DNA from 2 places in the Pontibacillus yanchengensis genome. Region 1 is predicted to be linked to the other one. Evidence: riboswitches for the same ligand, from Rfam matches in the RefSeq annotation. Region 1 holds a riboswitch; the other holds the start of a gene.

Region 1 (4,621 bases):
ACAAATGAATGTATTTGCTTTTGTTAATTTGTTACATTTATGTGTGTATTGTTATAGTTTTCTAAAGATATGTTTGTTTTTAATCTTAATGCTACAATTACCCGTTAGAATTAGGTAGAATAGGTTTGCCGTTACAAATGGGATAAATGAATTAGCTTGTAATGGAAAAGGGGTATCAATCATGATTTTTGAGGTTATAAAAGAGCATCAAAGCAGCCAACAAGAACCTATACAGCTAAAAATAGGGGATCGTGTTTCGTTTAGTGATCGCTTGAGTGGACCTGAAGGGTGGGAACGTTGGATTTATTGCTATATTGAAGAGACAAACCTCGAGGGATGGGTACCAGAGCAAATTATATATAAATATAAAGAAAACCAAGGCGTGTTAATGAGAGATTATGTCGCGAAAGAATTAAATGTGAAAGTCGGAGATAAATTTCAGTTAATAGAAGAATTAAATGGGTGGATAAGAGGACGATTGATATCATCAAGCGAAGAAGGCTGGCTGCCGAAGGATCATATCGAACCAAGCAGAGAATAAAACGTGCATGTAACCTAGGAACTGTGGGTTACATGTTTTTTATTGTCTAGATAAGATGTACGTTCGATTCAATGTTGGTGCGTTATATAGATGCTGCATAATAACGCTCCTTTTAATTGAGCAACATTATATATATAGTCACATTCATTCTAATTTTATTTTCCCCTTTTGATTAAGTTTCCAAACTTTAACAAAAATCTACATATAAACCATGATTCTTGGTGATTCATAATTGAAATTGGTAAGATTATATAGAGATACATACTAAGGAGGAACTTGACTAATGGAAAATACACAAAAAGATTTTTTATTTGAATTATTAACAACAGCATCTCCATCAAGTATGGAGATGGGCATCCAGAAGAAATGGATGGAATACATTAAACCGTTTGCTGATGAGATTCGTACTGATAATGCTGGTAATGTTATTGGTGTACTTAATCCAGATGCCGACTTTAAAATTTTATTGGCTGGACATTGTGATGAAATTGCTCTAGTCATTAATCGCATTGATGACCATGGTTTTCTTCACTTTGATAAAATGGGGGGCATTAACCCTAAAGCTGCAGTAGGTATGAAAGTTACTGTGCTTGGACAAGGTCGCTCGATTACTGGTGTAGTTGGAGTCAATGCTCAACACCATGGTGGTCTAAAAGGTGACTTTGGGTTAGATGATTTATTTATTGATTGTGGAGCGAAGTCAAAAGAAGAAATAGAAAAATTTGTGCAAATTGGGGATTTAGCTGTCTATAAACGAGAGCCAGAACTATTAATGGATCGCTATATTTCTGGTAGGGGATTAGACAATCGAACAGGAGCATTTATCGTGGCGGAAGTATTACGTCGCCTATCTGAAAAAAATATTAATATAGGTGTCTATGCGGCTAGTACTGTGAATGAGGAAACGAACATGGGTGGAGCTTATTTTGCAGCAGCTGGCTTAGAACCTTCAATGGCAATTGCAGTAGATGTTACCTTCGCTACGGATTATCCACATGTGAATAAAAATAAATATGGGGATGTCCGCTTAGACCATGGACCTGTGTTGGCAAAAGGAGCTCCAATCAATCTGAAAATCAATCGATTATTGGAAAACGCTGCACGTTCTCTAGATATGAACGTACAATATGAATTAACGCCACGGATGACAGGGACAGACGCAGACAAAATGCGCTTAACTGGACGTGGTGTTCCTGTTAGTTTAGTATCTCTACCTTTACGTTACATGCACTCTCCTGTGGAAACAGCTAGTGTTCAAGATATGGAGGAAGAAATTGACTTACTAGTGCAAATGATCAGTGGCATGACAGGAAAGGAAAGTTTAAATCCATTGGAAGACTAATACACACTATTTATGGCAATTAAAACATTTTGCTGTTCAAATTGATTCTTTTTGATTATAATGAGAATAGTATTCAACTAAATAACGATTCCATCTTCGGGGCAGGGTGAAATTCCCGACCGACGGTGAGGAACCCACTTGGTGTTCTAAGTCCGTGACCCGGGAGGCCTTTTTTGGCCGAGCGGTGGACCTGGTGAGAATCCGGGACCGACAGTTACAGTCTGGATGGGAGAAGATGTAGAGCGAAAAGTAGGTATTTTTATACCTTTATTTGCCTATGGTCTTTTTTAACGAACCCTGAAGTCAATGAAACATGGCTTGAGGGTTTTTTTGATGGACTTTAATCAAATAGGTACTGTTCGCTCACCTTCATCTGGGATGTGAATCGGTAGAAAGAGATGAAGGAGGAGATCGATGATGCAACCAAGCAAAGGGCGCTCATCAAAGCTTTTGAAGCTCATTACGTTATCGTTAATGAGCACAATTTCACTGTTACTAATGCTACTAGATTTTCCTTTACCACTTTTACCTGGATTTCTTAAGGTAGATTTAAGTGATGTGCCAGCATTATTTGCTGCACTATTATTCTCTCCAATCGCTGGTGTGATTGTGGAGGGAATTAAGAATCTATTACATTTTATACTTGGAAGTGGCGACCCTATAGGAGCATCTGCAAACTTCTTTGCAGGGCTGATGTTAGTTTTACCTGTATCTATGATTTATCACAGATATAAGAGTGTAAAAAGTGTCGTATCTGGTCTAGTGACAGGAACAATCGTAATGGCTGTTGGAATGTCTGTATTAAATTACTTTGTAATTCTACCTGCATATTCATGGATGATGGGTTTTGAACTTGAAGGAACTAAACTAGGCTACATCACAGCGGGGATTATTCCGTTTAATGTGATCAAAGGAATCCTCGTCGGTATTTTATTTGTACCACTGTTTGTGAAGCTGAAGCCTTGGTTTGAACAAAAGCGAGTAAATGTAACGTAATGAATCACTTAATAAAAAGTAGATAGAGCCTGTGGCATTGTGCCGCAGGCTTTTCTTATGCGTAAAGAAAGTATAAGTTCATTCGCTTACAGGTCTCGTTCCAGCGCTTACTCCTTTTTGGTTTTAAGCAAATCCTATCCCTCCCGAAACGTAACAAGAACAGGGGAGCGCTAAAACGGTGAAGTAAAACACCTTAGTAATATCGTAAACATAAAAACTCTGATCGCCATTTTTGGTGATTAGGGTTTTTTAAGGGAAATTACTCTATTTAAGGATGTTTGTATTTGATAAACTAATAACCAATATTTGTTATTAGTTGAGTTTATCAATCTTGAAAAAATGATAACTTTAATAAAAGTAGTATATTACATTTTTGCGATAGCAGTATTAGTGTTGGCGTTGAATTTTGAAGGTAAATATGTATCTTATTTACTTCTCCCTATGATAGCGTTATTTTTAACCCAAGGTTATCTACAACGGAAAGTAAAAGAGAGAGAAAATAGTTGATTATGCTCTGTAGCAAAATGCAACATGACCAGGCTTTGGTCAAGGCGCATGAGCCTTTCCATTGTCTATATTTATCATTGAGAAGATAAGTTTAAAATTATAAAAAGGTAAAGAAAAGGCGAACAAGTGAGGGGGAGTGTTTATGCACTATGAAGAAAAAATAGTTGCCTATGCTGAAATGTTCAATCAAAAAAAGGATTATGTACAGTGCCATCACATTAGTCGAGAGATGCTATTAGAGGGGGAGCATCGGGATGTCGCGAAGTGTTTGGCTACATTATCGGCTTTGTTGGAGCAGGCTGAGAAGGAAAAGTGGGCTGGGTATCAAAAATTATATAGTAAGTTGATGTTGCAATTGAATCAAGTGGAGGGATTTCCTTTTGATCGACCGAGCCTTATTCGTCAGTTGCAAACATTTGATGAGCAAGTGAAACAGAGTGTGGAGGTCCCTACTATTACCCTTTATAAGACAATGTAATGGGAAGTGTTTAAAATGAGAGCTATGGATAAAATTAAAGTCATAGAAGCTGATGCATACCTAACGATTGAGGATACAAATGTTCTGTCCACAGATGAAATGATGCAGTTGGTCAAGCATGAATTATCCGAGAAACTCCTTAACCAATATAAAAATATAACCGTTCTGGTACATAGCAATTTTCCAGAACAGGTAGAGCAATCTTTAATACAAAGAGGGTTCTATTTCCATGATGAAACTCTCTTTGTACAGAAGAAATTACAGAACGAAGAAATAACTTTCGATTCAGCAATAACTTTGTCATCATTACACCATGTATCCTTAGATACCTTTAAAGAAACTTGGCTAGAAGTAATGTCTGGTTCTCTTAATGCACCTTCTTCTTTACATATGAATGAGCAAATGATGGGTGTTAAAAAAGAGTTGGGGGAGGCATATAAGCATTCTTGTCTTCTTGCATATGAGCAAGAAAAGATAATTGGGATTGTTATGCCTCATATTGAGCCTGGAACAATGAATGAAGGGAGATTGTTTTATTTTGGGCTCATTCCATCTGAGAGAGGAAAAGGCAAGAGTCGAAAACTACATCAAAGAGCATTGGGAATATTGCAACAAGACTTTCAAGCCAGGTATTATATTGGAGCGACTAGTGTTCATAATAAGCCTATGGTTAATACATTTATTTGGAATGGATGCGAAATAATGGAATCTTATAAAGTATATAAGCGTGTAAGGGGAAACTAAAAAGCATGGTGAT
Region 2 (4,621 bases), on a different contig from region 1:
ATATACCTGTTGTAGATGTTTTATGATCAATACTTACTGTAAAAGCTGTACCGTGTGGGTCTGTGCTCCGTTCGACCATCGGAAAAAGCTCTAGTTGATCGGCTATATCATGAGAAACAGGTGCACAAACAAGCCCTTTTCCTTGTGTAATCATGAAATTTATTACTTCAGGAGTCGCATGTTCCGCTAACGCAATTAAATCTCCTTCATTTTCACGGTCCTCGTCATCACAGACGATTACCATTCTTCCTTTTTTCAAATCATCTAATGCTTCCTTAATCGTATCGAACATGCCTATCACTCCATTACCTTTTAGTTACTTAAAACCATTCTCTTCTAAGAAGGAGGCTGTTATTGATGATTGGGACGTAGAGCCTTCCTTCATTTGCTTTGTTAAAAAGTTCACTACATATTTTCCAAGCATATCGATTTCAATATTCACGCGATCTCCAGCTTTCTTTTCTCCAAGAGAAGTGTGCTCCATCGTATGAGGAATCAGCGAAATGGTAATCGAATTTTCTCCGACGCCAAACACCGTCAAGCTCGTGCCATCGACAGCGACAGAACCTTTATATACGAAGTAATCCATTAATTCAGCATCTAGCTCAATTTCATAATACACTGCATTCGACGTTGGCTTTTTGCTTGTAATGATTCCAACTCCATCAGCGTGACCGGAAACCATGTGTCCACCAAAACGGCCACCCGCTTGCATGGCACGCTCTAGATTCACACCACTACCTGTCGTAAGCTCGTGCAAGTTGGTCGCTCGAAAGGTTTCCGGCATAACATCAAAACTTGCTTCTTGGTCCGTAAAATGCGTTACCGTTAAGCATACGCCATTGACGGAAATGCTATCTCCGAGTTGAACATCTTCTAATATTTCCGACGCCCCTACTACTAATTCCATCGATTCCTGGCCTGGTTTTATTCGTTTTACGTTTCCGATCTCTTCAATAATACCTGTAAACATCGGATCACTCCTGTTCTACTGGCTTCGCAACAATCTTTATATCTTGACCTAGTTGGATTACTCCCTCTATTTTCAAAGAAATTGCTTCACTTAGTTTAGCAATTCCTTCACCCGTAATTGGGGTTGGAGCTGTTTTACCACCGATTAACTTTGGTGCGATATACTGAATAACTTGGTTCACGGCACCTGCACGAACAAATGCGTCATTTACCTGGGCTCCACCCTCCACAAATAAGGACGTAATTCCTTTTTCTCCTAATACACGTAATACTTCTTCAATGGAAATATTCGAGCTGGAAAGCTTCACAACCTCAACATGGCCATACTGGCGGAAGTGATTGATTTGATCCTGTTCTACATCACTCCCTGTCACAATCCATGTTGGTGCTTCGGGGGACTGAATGAGAGGTGTGTCGATAGGAGTACGTAAATGTGTATCAAGTACAATACGAACTGGATTCTTCCCACCATGAGGAAGCCTTGTCGTTAGTTTTGGCCCGTCATGAATGACTGTATTCACACCAACCAAAATACCATCATGTGTGTGTCTATACTGATGTACATCCTCTCTTGCTTCCGTTCCGGTAATCCATTGGCTTTCCCCAGTTGTGGTAGCAATTTTACCATCCAAGGACATCGCCGTTTTCAATGTTACATACGGCGTTTTATTGGCAATCCAGTGATAAAAAACCTGATTCAATTCATCTGCTTCTTTTTCTAGAACCCCAATCTCAACTTCAATTCCAGCTTCTCGTATCCGTCTTACCCCTCTCCCAGCAACCTGGGGATTGGGATCAAGCGTTGCCACAACGACACGTTGAATACCAGACTGGACGATGAGCTCTGCGCAAGGTGGAGTTTTCCCGTAGTGACTACATGGCTCAAGGGTCACATAGATAGTAGCACCTGCAGCACGTTCCCCAGCCATTTGAAGTGCATGGACTTCCGCATGTGGCCCACCAGCCTTCAAATGAGCTCCCATGCCTAGCACTTCACCGTCCTTCACAACAACAGCACCTACATGTGGATTTGGTGTGGTTTGGCCTGTTGTCGTTTGAGCCATTTGAATAGCAAGTTGCATATACTGTTGGTCTTGGTTCACGTTTACGCCCTCCTTTCTATTTTATTATGAAGACAAAAAACCCTGAGGAAGATACACGTTCCCCAGGGTTAGATAAAGCAAGTCATCTACAATAAGACAGACGTACAGAATTTTGTCAAAGTGATGCTTGCACCACTCTGCATACGACTCTACTCCTATTCCTTCTCCCATCCGGACTTTTACCGTCGGCTCTGGTCTCACACCAAATCAGCCACAAAGTATACACTTTGCAGGTCGCGGGCTTACAAGTATCTCACTTGATCACCGCCGGTTGGGAATTGCACCCCACCCCGAAGGAAACATTATTTTGTTGTTATTCATAATATATCTGATTTGCGACAATATCGCAATTGATTCAGCTCCTCCAAAGTTTGACTAAGATATAAATAAAACCCACTGAATTAAATTGAGTCGGTTCCTTTCGTTCATATATATCAGGAATTCACTAATTCAGTTGCTGCTGTTGTCACACCAATCATGATTCCTTTTTCGTTTAATAAAGGTTGTCCGTACACATCGTAAGAAATAGTTCCTGTTGGATTAGGGTACGTTATTTTTCTTCTTATACCTATTTTCTGTTCTAATATATCTCGTTTTAGTTTCATAAGAGCTAATGACCCGTCATTATTCAAAATATCCGTATCCCTTTTTCCAATTAAATCACTTAACTCTTGGTGCATTATCGGGTTAAAAACCCAAGTATATCTCAAATCCAAATCACAATGAGCTAATGTCATCGGTGAGTTTCGAAGAGAAACAGTAAAAGAGTTTTCGTCTCTTTCAAAATTCGTATAATGAAACCCTAGCACATCTCCAATTCTTTTAGTTACATCACCACTAGGATTACGAGCACCTGACTCAATTTGTGCATAATAAGCTCTATCAATAAAAGCAGTATATGCTACCTCTTGTTGAGTCATTTGTTTGCTATTTCTAATATTGATTAACCAATCTCGTTTTGTCATGATTACCACCTTTTTAAGATGATTATTTCTTTGTCTAATACGGATTTTAATAATATGCAAAAAGAATACATCATTACCTACCATCTATTAAAATAGTACACTTTTGCATCGCTCGTAAACGTAGCTTTGAGCCACAATCCTACTCCTTATCAGCCGTTTCATAATGAATATATAAATGCGTTCAGACTTAAACTAAGAAGTAATCAAAATACAAAGAAGGCGACAACCAATGAACTACTACATACAAAAACTTCATGAATTACAAGAAATCTCTTCATCCACCCAATTACAATATTGGAAGGAGGAAGTTGTTTTTACTCCCCAATGGTGGTTTTTATTATTCTCCCTTATTTTCCCATGGTTTATTTGGTGGAAATTATTCGAACGTTCAATAGCTTTCAATCTTTGGATTGTGGGTTTATTTGTCATGTTGGTGTCATTTTTCTTAGATGAAGTAGGAGCTTCGTATCTATTTTGGACCTATCCTTATACGCTCACACCACTGGAGAGAGAGGTCTTTGACCCCGCCAATTTCACTCTTCTTCCTATTGTCTATATGCTTTTGTTTCAGTACTGCAGAAGTTGGAAGTTATTTTTGATAGGAAACGTACTTGTTTCCTTGTTTAATACGTACATTGGAGGCGGTTTATTTCGATGGATTGGGGCATATGAATTACTTACGTGGAACAGCTACTATTCGATTCCTATCTATTATGCGATTGGTGTAGCTACAAAGGCATTTGTCCATTTGCTAGAGCGCATTGAATATAACAGTAACTCTCGTGCACCCTAGAAGGATAGGAATAGAACTAAAGCGCAAGCGCCCTGATAGCGACGTATGAGCTGTTGCACACAGAGGACGTGGGTTTGTTCGATATTGCTGCGTAAGGCGAGCCTACAGGACGTAGGTCAGTTCGATGTTGCTGTGTGATGCAGCCGGTTTTAATCGAACCTCCTTCCTCTCAGAACTTCCCCTGAATTTATAGGAGATAAAGCTCATTACATAAAAAGTAGTTCAATTAAAGAGTACCAACGATTCTTTGCACTCCAAAATTGAACTACTTGCGAAAACTATCAGACCTCTAACTCTCTAACACTTCAATATGTGCTTCAAGAGAAATGGTAACATTGCCTTTAACCGCCCTTGAGATCATACAATTGGATTCTGCTTTTTCAATCAGCTGTTCGAGCTTTTCAATTTGTTCATCTGTAGCGTCCTCTTTTAATAACACTGAAGGACGATGAATGATTTCCTCGTACGTAATGACACCATTTGTTACATCTACGATTCCTTCTGAGGTCATCCCCATCTTGTACAATGGTAATTCTGCGCGTTCAATCATTGCACCAAGTGTAATAATATAGCATGTCGACGCCGCTCCGAGCAGCATCTCATCAGGATTGGTCCCTACGCCAGGACCGTCCATTTCAGGTGGAATAGATATCTCTGTATTTAATTGACCTGCTTCAATAGAACCTACGGAATTTCGTCCCCCAGGCCATTTTGCGGTTAAATGAAAATTGTGCTTCGCCATTGTAGCACCTCCTCGTTATCGCCATCATATCTAATATAAACTTATA

Evidence for each region. Region 1 has a riboswitch for FMN ahead of GLW08_RS20685 (ECF transporter S component). Riboswitches for the same ligand answer to the same signal wherever they lie in the genome.
Region 2: linked by a shared signal. The riboswitch ahead of ribD (bifunctional diaminohydroxyphosphoribosylaminopyrimidine deaminase/5-amino-6-(5-phosphoribosylamino)uracil reductase RibD) and the one ahead of GLW08_RS20685 (ECF transporter S component) in region 1 are both predicted to bind FMN.

Annotation. Positions count from the first base shown of each region.
Region 1 covers NZ_WMEU01000013.1:52,380-57,000, reverse strand. Annotated here, with positions in the region: gene GLW08_RS20695 (SH3 domain-containing protein) at 182-541, shown strand; gene GLW08_RS20690 (M20/M25/M40 family metallo-hydrolase) at 825-1,883, shown strand; FMN riboswitch at 1,972-2,124, shown strand; gene GLW08_RS20685 (ECF transporter S component) at 2,301-2,879, shown strand; gene GLW08_RS20680 (hypothetical protein) at 3,529-3,864, shown strand; gene GLW08_RS20675 (GNAT family N-acetyltransferase) at 3,880-4,608, shown strand.
Region 2 covers NZ_WMEU01000004.1:325,786-330,406, reverse strand. Annotated here, with positions in the region: gene GLW08_RS14120 (bifunctional 3,4-dihydroxy-2-butanone-4-phosphate synthase/GTP cyclohydrolase II) at 1-292, opposite strand, end outside; gene ribE (riboflavin synthase) at 317-973, opposite strand; gene ribD (bifunctional diaminohydroxyphosphoribosylaminopyrimidine deaminase/5-amino-6-(5-phosphoribosylamino)uracil reductase RibD) at 978-2,075, opposite strand; FMN riboswitch at 2,231-2,377, opposite strand; gene GLW08_RS14105 (helix-turn-helix domain-containing protein) at 2,510-3,040, opposite strand; gene GLW08_RS14100 (CBO0543 family protein) at 3,270-3,833, shown strand; gene GLW08_RS14095 (OsmC family protein) at 4,123-4,575, opposite strand.